3 regions of the Mesorhizobium sp. M0563 genome follow, and region 3 is predicted to be linked to each of the others. Evidence: riboswitches for the same ligand, from Rfam matches in the RefSeq annotation. Region 3 holds a riboswitch; each other region holds the start of a gene.
What was found. A riboswitch is a leader RNA that binds a small molecule or an ion and turns the genes downstream of it on or off. The one in region 3 is predicted to bind cobalamin.

Region 1 (4,148 bases), on a different contig from region 3:
ACTTGCGGGTTTTGAGGCCACAGTCCGGGTTTACCCACAGTTGGGCATCGGACAGTCGCTCGCGGGCAAGCATGACGAGATCCGAAATCTCCCCGACTTCCGGGACACGTGGTGAGTGAATGTCGTAGACTCCGGGCCCGATTTCGTTCGGATATTTCGAGCTCGTGAAGGCGTCCAGCAGTTCCATTTTCGAGCGCGACGTCTCAATCGAAATTACATCCGCATCCATTTCGGCGATCGCGTCGATGATCTCGTTGAACTCCGAATAGCACATGTGGGTATGGATTTGAGTCGCGTCCTTTACACCCGTTGAGGCGATCCGGAAGCATTCGACAGCCCAGTCGAGATAGTCTTTCCAGTCAGACCGGCGCAGTGGCAATCCTTCGCGAAACGCGGCCTCATCGATCTGGATCATCCTTGCGCCGGACCATTCGAGATCCGTCACCTCGTCGCGGATGGCGAGCGCGATCTGGCGGCATGCTTCGGAGCGGGGTACGTCGTCGCGAACAAAAGACCAGTTGAGAATGGTCACCGGGCCTGTGAGCATTGCCTTCACAGGGTTTTCCGTAAGCGACTGGGCGAATTGCCACCAGCGCAGCGTCATCGGATTGGGCCTCGATACGTCGCCGAAGATGATGGGGGGGCGCACGTAACGCGACCCATAGCTCTGCACCCAGGCATGCTGGGTGAAGGCGAAGCCGGACAGCTGCTCGCCGAAATGCTGTACCATGTCGTTTCGTTCGAACTCACCGTGCACCAGCACGTCCAGCCCGATCTCTTCCTGCCAGCGAATTGCAGCCTCGATCTCCTTCTTCAGGAAGGTCTCGTAGTCGACATAGCTCAGCTGGCCGTTCGCATGAGCGGCCCGCGCCCTGCGTACCTGCGGCGTCTGCGGGAAGGACCCGATGGTCGTCGTCGGGAACGGCGGCAGCCCGAGCGTGCCGGCCTGGACTCTGGAGCGCTCGGCAAAAGCGCTCTCTCGTCGCTTCATGCTGTCGTCAATGCTGGCGATCCGCCCCTCAACAAGCGGGTCATGGATCTTCGTGGATGCCACGCGAGTGACGGCAGCCTCGGCAGACGCTTTCAACGCGCCTGCCACCGCATCCCTGCCTTGGGACAGGGCCCGGGCCAGCAACACCAACTCGTCGGTCTTCTGGGCCGCGAAGGCGAGCCACGACCTGATGTCCGCGTCGAGTTCCGTCTCCATGCGCAGGTCGATCGGCACATGCAGCATCGAGCAAGAAGGCGCGATCTCGACGCGGTCCAAGGGCCAGCCGGCGACGATCGGTTTGATGCGGTCGAGAATGGCGGGCAGGTTCGCACGCCAGACGTTGCGGCCATCGATCAAGCCAAGCGAGAGCACCAGATCCTTCGGTGCGAGCCGACCCACCGTTTCCAGTTGCTCGGGAGCGCGCACGAGATCAATATGCAGCCCGGCCAGGGGCAGAGAAACCGCGGTTTCGAGATTGTCTCCCAGCGGCCCGAAATAGGTAGCCAGCATGATCTTCAGCTCGGGCGCGGCTTTCGACAGCTGGCCATAGGCGAATTCGAACGCAGCTCGTTCGTTCGGGTTCAGATCGAGGACAAGCGCTGGCTCATCGATCTGCACCCAGTCGGCTCCAGACAGCTTCAGCCTCTGCAGGAGTTGCTCGTAGACGGGCAGCAGCCGCGGCAGGAGCGCGATGGGATCGAATCCTTCGGCAGGCGATTTCGCCAGCTTGAGGAAGGTGATCGGTCCAAGGATGACTGGGCGTGTGTGAACGCCGAGAGCTTTAGCCTCGATGAAGTAATCGACCGGTTTCGTCGACGAGAGGGCAAACGTCTGATCATCGTTGAGTTCCGGCACAATGTAGTGATAGTTGGTGTCAAACCACTTGGTCATTTCCATCGCGGTTACATCAGACCGATGAGCCGCCTGCTGGTGACCAGCGTGTCGACAATCCTCCGTCTGACCCTGGTTGCCCCGCGCCATTGCGAAGTAGATGTCAAGTGGAACCTCGCCGCTATTCCAGCCGTAACGGGATGGAACGGCGCCGACCATGGCTGCGGTGTCGAGCACATGGTCGTAGAGCGAGAAGTCGTTCGACGGGATTTTCGACACGCCGCGATCGTGCTGCTCCTCCCAGCTAGCGGCACGGAGCGCCTTCGCGGTCGTGAGAAGGTCGGCAGCGGACGATTTTCCGGACCAGTAGCTTTCAAGCGCGAATTTCAGTTCTCGCCGACGACCGAAGCGCGGCACGCCGAGCGTTGCTACAGGAATTTGCTGAGAGATAGTCATGCCAGACCCCGATGGTTGGGGCGTCGGTGACAAGGAAGGCGCTAGCAGGCCGGCACGAACGCCAGGCTGCAGCGGCCACCGAGACACCCCGCCCGTGGACGTAATTCGCCGTGGCAGGTCTCCTGGCTCGCGGGGTCATAGCCTCTACCCGTCTTCCCAAGGCTATTCGCCTCAGTGACATGAGTGGGGTTGGCTCGCCGCTAACAGTTGCGGGGGCAGCGCCGGCATCGCACCGGCTTCCCTCTTAGCTCCGCTGCGGCAGCGCCGTACGGAGAACCACGACGCGGGAGACAATTACAGCAGTTCGCTTCTTTGTCAACGCCGCATAAAGAAATGTTTATGTCGTTATGTTAAATTTCCGTTGGCATGTTCCAAAGGTCGCCTCGAAAGCGAAAACTGTGGAAACCTTGAGCGGCCGGTAAATCAAAGCAATGACGCACGGCGCCCTTGTCCAGGAGGATAGGAGTTCGTCGGCTGCCGGCAGCAAACATACCGGCAAGCGCCGTGGTGCTGCTTAGCGCATCATGCGAACCACCTCGGCGTCGAACTTCGGCTCCGAGGTTCCGACCGCTTCGTTGGTGATCTGCTCGCGACCATATTCGGCTCAATGGCGAGGCTGTTGCCCATGTGGAAGCTGTTGGCCGTGATGCCCTCGGTGATATGACACAACGATTTCGGGGGGAGCACACCGAGGCCAGGCGCAGCGGCGTGTTGCGAAGTGATCGAGGCCAATGTCTCGAACTGCTTGTTCGCAGCCCACCGGCTCAAGGTAACCCGGCTCAAACCACCGGGCCAGCTCAAGTCCTGTCCAAATGAGGCCTGAGCGGCAAATCGTCGTGCACGCGCACGGTTTGGCGTTCGATCTTGTGATGCGTCTTGGGCGGACAATCGCCACGGTGCAGCGCGCAGAAGCGGTCCCCAATTGGGAAGCCGAGGGCGGTGAGGGCAAGCCAGCGCCACAGGCGGAAGGGGACTTGGACCTGTTTGCCCTGCTGGACCACAAGTTCGCGACACAGGGCCTCAAGGAGAAGACCAAGAGTGATTATGCGCGGGACCTCGCCAAATTCATCAAAGCAGCGGGCAGTCAAAGTTCGGCGCCGATTGACATGGAGATAGCCATCGCGGCGGACCGCCCAGGCGCACCGCAAGCCGGAATACAACCGGGTGCAGGCGGCCAAGCTCGTCCACAAGATGGCGTCGGGCACACACCGGCGATGGGAGAGCGGACCGTGGAGTGCAGGAACTTCACGCCTATCCACGCTCCCGTGGACGTGTCCTGCGGCACATCGGCAGCGATATTGAGGAGGCAGTTGAGCTTCTGGTCGAGCACTCTTACCTGCCACTACCTACGCTTAACGTCATCTCGTACTGAAAACGCACCACGCAAGGTCGAGATGTAACATGCGCCCTTCGTGGATGGTTCTAAGCTTCCTCGGGCGCGGTCAATCTGTGATAACGGTCGCTTGGAACCTCCATCACCACGACGCGATCAAGGTTGGCGTATCGCGCTCGGTAGTAACCTTCTTCCTCCACTTCGGCGAAACTACACTGGGGAACGTCAAAGGTCGCAGCTTCCAATCCGAAGAAAGTCGTAGCGGTTTCTTCATCCAAGAAGTTCCACTCATCTTCTCCGTCGTCATATGTGACGCGAACATAGGAGGCCATGTGCACGGCTTCCTGATCACCCATCTCTGCGATGATGGCATCGCATTCTTTCTTCAGCTTTCCTGAAACCTCACCCTTATCCCAGTCATCCAAAGCCCGATAGATTTCTGGATGATAATACTCTGGCATCTCCTCTACATCGTCACCGATAAGCTCAATGGTGCGGACATATTGCGGATTTATCAAGAGTATTTTGTTGTCAAGG
Region 2 (4,148 bases), on a different contig from region 3:
AAACAAGGATGGTGCCTGCGCCCAGAGCAGCCAGCTCGATATTGTCCCAACGGGCCAGCCCGAGCCCGCCCATCGTCCAGAACAACACCGAGTGAGCGGCGCGCTGGTCTCCGGCAAAGACGAGATAGTTAGTCAAGGCGGTGAACATGAACGAGACGGCAAGCCCGGCGAGGATCAGCCGTTCGGGGCCTTGCCCCCTCACCCGCGAAACCAGCAAAAGCACGATGCCGGCGGCCAATACGCCGCCCGTGAAGGCCGCGACCGGCAACGTCCAGATACCGAAATGGTCGCCAAAAATGGTGATGACGGAAACCGCGCCGGCCGCGGCTCCGGACGACAGGCCGAACAAGAACGGATCTGCGAGGTCGTTGCGCGTTACCGTCTGCAGCAGCGCGCCGATGACGCCCAGCCCGGCGCCGACACAGATGGCCATAATCGTGCGCGGTAGCCTAAGATCGAGGACGATCTTGGCAATCGGGATCTTGCCGGCCGGACCGGACACAATGTCTCCGTCCAGCCCGGCGGCATGTCCGAGCGCAACAATCACGTCGCTCAACGCGATGACCGTCGATCCATAGGCAATCGACAGCAGAGCAAGAGCGGCAATCGCTGCTGCTCCTGCTGTCATCGCCAATTCGAACGCTCTCTGGCGCAAGCTCAGAAAGCTTCCGGGTGCATCGCCCTGGCGATCTTGCCGATCGCCTCGATGTTGGCAGGCCCAGGCGTCAGTTCGGCATAGCGCAGCGCAATGAAGTGCTCATTTTTGACCGCCTCAGTCTCCTTCATCGCCGGATGAGCTTTCAGGAAATCGAGCAGTTTTCTGTAGCCGCCGTCCTGGTAGTCGAGCAGGATAAGAAATTGCGGATTGCGGGCCGCCACCGTCTCCCAATCCGTATTGCCCCAGCTCGTCGGCATGTCGGCCATGATGTTGTCGCCGCCGGCTGCGGCGATCATGGCGCTGGGGATCGCGAACTTGCCTGATGTGAAGGGTTTGTCTTCGCCGGAGTCGTAAAGAAACACACGCGTTCCCGTGCGGTCGCCGATCTTTGCCGTGATATCGGCGAGCTGCGCCTTCCAGTTCGAAACAAGCTTTCCCGCCTCCGCCTCCTTGCCAAAAATCTTGCCCAGCTTTTCGACATCACCATAGAGCAGGTCCATCGAGGCTGCGGGGCGGTTCTGGTCGAGATGGACGCAACTTTCCGTCAGCACCAGCGTCTTGATACCGTGCGGGGCCAGCGTATCGGGCGTCACCTCGCCGCCAGGCTTCATGCCGTAATACCAGCCGGCGAAGAAGAAATCGGGCTCGACGGCGACGAGGTTTTCGAGGGTCGGGTATTTCGGCGCGAGTTCCGGGATCGCGCCCTGCTCGGCCTTGAATTCCGGACCGACCTTATACCATCCGGTGATGCCGGTCAGGCCGACGATCGATGGTTGCAGCCCCAGCGCGAAGGCCATCTCCGCCATGTTCAGATCTTGGATGACGGCGCGCTTCGGCGCGGCGTCGAACGTCAGCGGCGTGCCGCAGCTATCAACGGTTACCGGGAAAGCGAAGGCGGTCTGGGCAAGTAGGAGGGAGGCAAAAGACAGTACGAGGCGTTTCACGGATGTTGCTCCTTGGTCAAATCGGGATGTGAAGAGGCGCGGTTCGGAACGTCGAAGACCGTGAGTTCGCGGTCTTCGGTGGGATGGCGCAGCCAAAGCACGTCAACGCCGAAAATCTCGCGGATCAACTTCTTGGTCAGCGCCTCGCGCGGACTGGCAAGCGCCTGCAGGCGGGCCTCGTTCATCACCGCGACCCTGGTGGCAAATGGCGTGACAAGCGACAGATCATGAAGCACCGCCACGACGGTCATGCCAAACTGCGATACGAGTTCGAGAAGGTCGCTGCGGGCGCGCGGATCGAGATGATTGGTCGGTTCATCGAGGAACAGGATTTTGGGCTCCTGGGCGATGGCGCGCGCCAACTGGGCGCGTTGCCGCTCGCCACCGGATAGCGAGCCGATCGTGCGGCCGAGCAGCGGCAGCAGGCCGGTTCTGCGAAGTGCTTCAATGACGATGTCGCGTTGCTCGCTCCTCCGTCGCAAGCCGGCATGCGGGACGCGCCCAAGCTCGACGTAGTCGATCACGGCAAGCCGCGGATCAGGCTGGTCGGTCTGGCCAACGACCGCCATGTGCAGTGCCCGCTCGGCGGCCGAAAACCTCTCCAGCCGGCGTCCGGAAAATCTCACATCTCCCGCGCTTGGCCGCAGCGTACCGCATAGCATGCGCAGCAGCGTCGTCTTGCCGGCGCCGTTGGGGCCGATGATGGCGAGGCGGTCGCCCGGCGCTATCGAAAGGCTCACCGCGCTGACCAGGCACCGGCCATTCGTCGTCGCGCTCAGTTCACACGCTTCAAGAAGAGGCTGGGAGGCGTCCAACTTACCGTCACTTTCTCAATGGCGACGGAAGGAAGCTGGACGGACCGGCCGACAAGACCGATGTCCACGTCTCCTCCCGGCACACCCCGTCCGGTCAACTCATGCTGATGGCAGGTCTCCTGGCTCGCGGGTCTTTGCGCCATCCTGCCTTCCCAGCCTTGCCGGCCAGTGGCACTTCGGATTTTGCTAACCGCTTACAGTTGCGGGGGCAGCCACGGCCTCGATCCGAAGATCTCACCGTGTTCCCTTTTCACCCCTTGCCTTTCGACTCGGGGACCATCAGTCAGCCACCCTAGTTTTCCGCCAATCACAGCGCAATAAGTCTTGTCAGAAGGAGCCATATAGACCTCGTGATGTAATAACGTTACATTTAAAAGGACGTTTGCCCGCTTCCTGTCAAGCCTTTTCGCGCGACGCCTGCGACTTGCCGACGACCGTCGCTCTCGATTTGCGCAGTGCGCAATTTCGATCAGACTGCCTCCGCCAGGAAGCGGCACCATAATCTTGCCAATATAAGACATGGCCAATGTAAAGACTGGGCCATGTAAAGACTGGGCCAATGCGGAGACTGAGCCAATGCGAGGTGCCAAATGAATCCGACCGAGAAGGCGCTGTGGTTCGTCGAAAGCCATCTGCCCGAAGCAGTCTCGCTGGACGATGTCGCCAAGAGCAGCGGGGTGTCGCGCTTTCATGTGACGCGGGCTTTCGGCGCGGCTACCGGCCGTTCGGTGATGAGCTACGTCCGTTCTCGCCGACTGACCGAAGCGGCGCGCAAGCTTGGCGCCGGCGCACCCGACATCCTCTCGGTCGCGCTCGACGCCGGCTATGCCTCGCATGAGGCCTTCACCCGCGCCTTCCGCGACCAGTTCGGCACCACGCCGGAACTGGTACGCGCACAAGGCTCGCTCGACAACCTCGATCTTGTGGAGCCGATCCTGATGGACCAGTCCTTTCTCGCCACTCTCGAACCACCGCGTTTTGAGACCAGCCGGCCGTTTCTCATCGCCGGTCTCGGCGAGCGCTACAGCTGCGAAACCAGCGCCGGCATCCCGATGCAGTGGCAGCGGTTCGGCCCCTATATTGGCAACATTCCTGGCGAGATCGGCGACGTCGCCTATGGCGTCTGCGTCAACGGCGACGACGCCGGCAATTTCGACTACATCGCTGGCGTCGAAGTGTCCGATTTTTCGGACCTGCCGAGGGAGTTTTGGCGTGTGCGCGTGCCGGCGCAGAAATACGGCGTGTTCGCCCATCGTGACCATATCTCGACCATCCGCCGCACGGTCAACACGATCTGGAACAAATGGCTGCCAGCCTCTGGGCACGAGATCGCCGATGCGCCGGAATTCGAGCGTTACGGCCCCGAATTTGATCCGCGCAGCGGCAATGGCGGGCTGGAAATCTGGATACCGATCAAAGGGTGAGGCACGGCAGGCCGACGCCGAAGCGCCGGAAGCGCTGCTACAGTTCCAGGTTCCAGTTCTGGCCGACCAGATCCCTGCCGAAGGAATGGTGGCACTCCTCGTTGGTCAATTTAAAGCCCACAGACTCATAGATGTGGCGGGCGGCGGCGAGCACGTCGTTGGTCCACAGCGTCAGTGTCCTGTAACCCGTGGCGCGGCAAAAGCCGATACATTCCTCGACCAGCCGCTTGCCGATGCCGAGACCTCGCGCCGAGGGCTCGACGTAGAGCAGGCGCAATTTCGCCACCGCGTCCGACTGGCGCACGAC
Region 3 (4,148 bases):
CGCAGCCAAGGCTGAGGCTGGCCTGGCTGATCGCCTTCGGCCGTTCCTGCTTCTGGACGACGTTCTTTGTCTATGGGCCGCTGTTCATGGTGATCACCGGCGAGGGCGAGCTCGCCGGTGGCCTCTTGGTTTCGGCCGGCAATGCGCTTTTGTTCATGGCCATCTTCTGGGGCAGGGCGGGAAAGCGTTTCGGCGGCCGGCGCACCATGACGTTTGCCTATTTCGCCATGTCGGCGACGCTGCTGGCGGCCGGCGCCGTCGGCGAGGCCGCGCCGCTCGTCACCGGCGCGTTGCTGCTTTGCGGTGCCTTCTTCACCATCGCGCTCGATGCGCTGGGCTCGACCGCGTTCATGCGCTCGGTGCGCTCGTATGAGCGGGCGCAGATGGCGGCGGTCTACCGCACCTATCTCGACTTTTCCGAGCTGACGCCGCCGCTGGTCTATTCAGTGGTGCTGGCGTTCTTCGGCCTGGGCGCGGTTTTCGCGACGCTCGGCCTGCTGGCGGCGGTCTGCGGCTTCGTCACTTGGCGCTATCTGCCCAAATCGCTTTGATGTTCAAGCGCCGCATGCCGCTCGCGCACCCAGTTGTGGAAGCGGTGCAAATCATATTCCTCGGGCATCAGCACGCCGGCCTTATGGCGCATCGAGCGCAGGCCCTTCTGGTTGACCTCGCAGATATCAGCGTCTTCCTCCAGCACCTGGGTACCGAAGGCGACGATGTTGTCGATATCCGCAGCCGGATCGACGAGCGCTTCGGGCGAAAAAAGCCATTCGGCGGTGAGTTCGGTCTGCTCCGGCCCAAGCGGCACCAGCCGCACGGTCCTGACATAGTCGACATGGCCGACGACGAACATCGACGGCAAGTTGGTGGCATAGGTCTGCCCGGCAGCACGCTCGGCCGGCGTCAGGCTCGAAAAGACCGAGCCGTGGACGCGCCCGTCGCGCGACCAGGTTTCGGCCCCGGCCCGCAAGCCGCCGGCAAATTCCGGCGCGTCATTGTCGGCGTGGCGCGCCCATTCGGGGTCGTCGTGCCGGCCCATCAGGCCGCGGCCATAGATCGGCACCAGCCGCGACAGGTCCTTGTGGACGCCAGGGCAGTGCAGGCACTCGTTGAAGTTCTCCCAAAATATCTTCCAGTTGCAGTTCATAACCTTGCGCAGCACATGGCCGCTCAGCAGCGTTTCCAGCGGCCAGTTGGCGAGGTTGCCGGATGCCGGATCGAAGGATGTTTCAGCCGAACCGGCAGCGTCTTCCGCGAGGTTGACGAAAACGAAACCGCTCCACACCGACAGTGCTACGCGGTAGAGCGGATGATCGGCCTTGTCGAAACCGTCCGGCAGCGATTTCGATGGCACGCGCACCAGATCGCCGCGCAGCGAATAGGACCAGGCGTGGTAGGGGCAGGTGATGAGCCGCGCCTTCAGCCGTCCTTCGCTCTGCTGGCAAAGCTGCGAGCCGCGATGCCGGCAGGTGTTGTGGAAGGCGCGCAATTCGCCGGTCTCGTCGCGCAGCACGACGATCTCCTGCGTGCCTATGCGAAACGTCCTGAATGCCAGCGGCTGGGCAAGGTCGGCCTCGCGGCAGACCAGCAGCCAGTTGCGATACCAGATGGCCTCGAGATCGCGCTGATAGCCTGCGATGTCCCAATAGGCCGATGACGGCAGCGTCGGCTCGGCCTGCGTCAGGCCGTTATAGGGACCGCGCTCATTCGGGCTGGGTTGCATGCCGGCTTCCTCCCCATCCGCCAGCCGACACCCGGCTGTGAGAATTGTCAATTGCGGCGCCGGCCGGCGAGCTTGGCGAGGCGGCGCATTCGCCACACGATCCGGCGGAATTTGGTTTGCCGGGCGCGGCGATTCTGCCTATAGTCGCTGATGTCGTCGGTTCCGTTTGGAACCAAGAGGGAATGCGGTGCGGGCGAAATTCTTGCCCAATGCCGTGGCTGCCCCCGCAACTGTGTGCGGTAGTCCTCTCCATATGCCACTGAAGATTTTCTTCGGGAAGGTGGGGAAGGGCGCTGATCCGCGAGCCAGGAGACCTGCCGGCGACAGGAAACTGACTTCTATGCCCTCGGGTGGAGGGCGAAAGGACAAGACATGAATACCGCTTCCGTCTCGCTCGGCGCTTCCGTCTCCTCGCAGTCGCGTTTCATGCAGCTGGCGCTTGCTGCATTCCTCGGCATTTTCGTCATGGGCTTTGTCGGCTTCTCGCACATCGATGCGGTCCACAATGCCGCCCACGACTATCGCCACTCGATGGGCTTTCCCTGCCACTGACAAGGGGCTGACATCATGACACTGTTTCGCAACGTCGTGTTCATCGCGGCGATCGCAGGGCTCGTGGCCGGCGTCGTTCTCGCCTGCATGCAGGCCTATGCCACGGTGCCGCTGATCCTGAAGGCGGAAGTCTACGAACAGGCCGGCGGCGGCCATGACCATGCCGCGGCACCTGCGGCACCGGTCGAAAACGCCGGGGGCACGATGGCTATAAGCAGCGCCGCGCCGGCACCGGCTGAAGCAATGGCTCCGGCGGAGGACGAAGGCTGGGCGCCGGCCGACGGTTTCGAACGCTTTGCCTTCAGCGTCGTTGCCAATATCGTCACCGGCATCGGCTTCGCGTTGGTCCTGGTTGCGGTTTCGGAGTTCGCCGGCGGCATCGGCAATTGGCGCCAGGGCCTGTTCTGGGGGCTTGCCGGCTTTGCCGTGTTCACGCTGGCGCCGGGCCTCGGCCTGCCGCCGGAATTGCCGGCAATGCCGGCGGCCGACCTTGTCCAACGCCAGATCTGGTGGTGGGCAACGGTGGTGGCGACCGCCGCCGGTCTCGGCCTGCTCGCCTTCCGCAGATCGCTGCCGCTGGCGGTCCTTGCCGTGGCGTTGATGGTGGCGCCGCATATTGTCGGCGCGCCGCAGCCCGACAGCTTCGAGACGACAATCCCGGAAGGCCTGCATCATCAGTTCGTGGTGGCGGTGACGCTGACCAATCTGGTGTTCTGGCTGGTGCTCGGCGCGGTCGTCGGCGTGGTGCGCGGCCGCTTCACCGGCACGGCGACCAGCCTGCGCGACAGCTTTGCCTGACCGCGCTGCCGGGGCGCTGACCCTGATCATCGGCGGTGCGCGCTCCGGCAAGAGCGTGCATGCCGAGAGGCTGGTGAGTGCCTGTCCGGCGCCATGGAGCTATATCGCGACGGCGCAAGCCTATGACGAGGAGATGCGCGAACGGATCGCGCTGCACCGCTCGCGCCGCAGCGCCGGCTGGACGACCATCGAGGCGCCGCTCGACCTTGCCGGCGCGATCGAGGCACTGCCTGACGGCCAGCCGGTGCTGATCGATTGCCTGACGCTGTGGCTGACCAACCATATGCTGGCCGAACATGATGTCGAGGCCGAATGCCGAAGGCTGGCAGATGTGCTGTCGCGGCCGCGTGGACCCTGGTTCGTGGTGTCCAACGAGGTCGGCCAGGGCATCGTGCCGGAGAATGCGCTGGCAAGACGGTTTCGCGACGCGGCCGGCCGGTTGAACCAGGACGTTGCCGCCGTCGCTGACACCGTGCTTTTGATGGTGGCGGGGCTGCCGCTCAGGGTGAAATGACATGGCTGATACCGACCACATCGATCCCAAGGACGAGGAACGCCACCGCGCGAAGATGGCCAAGCGCAAGGCGGTGCAGGACGCCGAGGTTGCAGCCAAGACGGTCGAGAAAGGGCTGTTGATCGTCAACACCGGTCCGGGCAAGGGCAAGACCACGGCCGCCTTCGGGCTGGCGCTCAGAATGCTCGGCTACGGCAAGCGCGTCGGCGTCGTCCAGTTCATCAAAGGCAAATGGCACACCGGCGAGAAGGATGCTTTTGCCTGCTTCGGCGACCGCGTCGTCTGGCACGCCATGGGCGAGGGCTTTACCTGGGAAACGCAGGACCTGAAGCGCGACATCGCGGCCGCTGAGGCCGCCTGGGCCAAGGCGCTCGAGCTGATGGCCGAGCCGTCGATCAGCCTCGTGGTGCTCGACGAACTCAACATCGCGTTGCGCTACGATTATCTCGACCTCGAAAAGGTGGTCGCAGCGCTGAAGGCGCGTCGCGAGGGCCTGCATGTCGTCGTCACCGGCCGCAATGCCAAGCCGGTATTGGTCGAGGCAGCCGATCTGGTCACCGA

Region 1: another riboswitch for cobalamin. It lies ahead of metE (5-methyltetrahydropteroyltriglutamate--homocysteine S-methyltransferase); the one in region 3 lies ahead of NKI50_RS00990 (CbtB domain-containing protein).
Region 2: another riboswitch for cobalamin. It lies ahead of NKI50_RS22435 (ABC transporter ATP-binding protein); the one in region 3 lies ahead of NKI50_RS00990 (CbtB domain-containing protein).

The regions. Positions count from the first base shown of each region.
Region 1 is NZ_JAMYQV010000028.1:60,593-64,740, reverse strand. Features, by position in the region: gene metE (5-methyltetrahydropteroyltriglutamate--homocysteine S-methyltransferase) at 1-2,278, opposite strand, end outside; cobalamin riboswitch at 2,374-2,574, opposite strand; gene NKI50_RS27345 (hypothetical protein) at 3,130-3,678, shown strand; gene NKI50_RS27340 (helix-turn-helix transcriptional regulator) at 3,701-4,148, opposite strand, start outside.
Region 2 is NZ_JAMYQV010000019.1:38,351-42,498, forward strand. Features, by position in the region: gene NKI50_RS22425 (FecCD family ABC transporter permease) at 1-628, opposite strand, end outside; gene NKI50_RS22430 (ABC transporter substrate-binding protein) at 658-1,602, opposite strand; gene NKI50_RS22435 (ABC transporter ATP-binding protein) at 1,599-2,417, opposite strand; cobalamin riboswitch at 2,510-2,713, opposite strand; gene NKI50_RS22440 (GyrI-like domain-containing protein) at 3,008-3,841, shown strand; gene NKI50_RS22445 (bifunctional helix-turn-helix transcriptional regulator/GNAT family N-acetyltransferase) at 3,879-4,148, opposite strand, start outside.
Region 3 is NZ_JAMYQV010000001.1:203,379-207,526, forward strand. Features, by position in the region: gene NKI50_RS00980 (MFS transporter) at 1-551, shown strand, start outside; gene NKI50_RS00985 (aromatic ring-hydroxylating oxygenase subunit alpha) at 530-1,723, opposite strand; cobalamin riboswitch at 1,864-2,059, shown strand; gene NKI50_RS00990 (CbtB domain-containing protein) at 2,096-2,275, shown strand; gene NKI50_RS00995 (CbtA family protein) at 2,291-3,073, shown strand; gene cobU (bifunctional adenosylcobinamide kinase/adenosylcobinamide-phosphate guanylyltransferase) at 3,066-3,587, shown strand; gene cobO (cob(I)yrinic acid a,c-diamide adenosyltransferase) at 3,589-4,148, shown strand, end outside.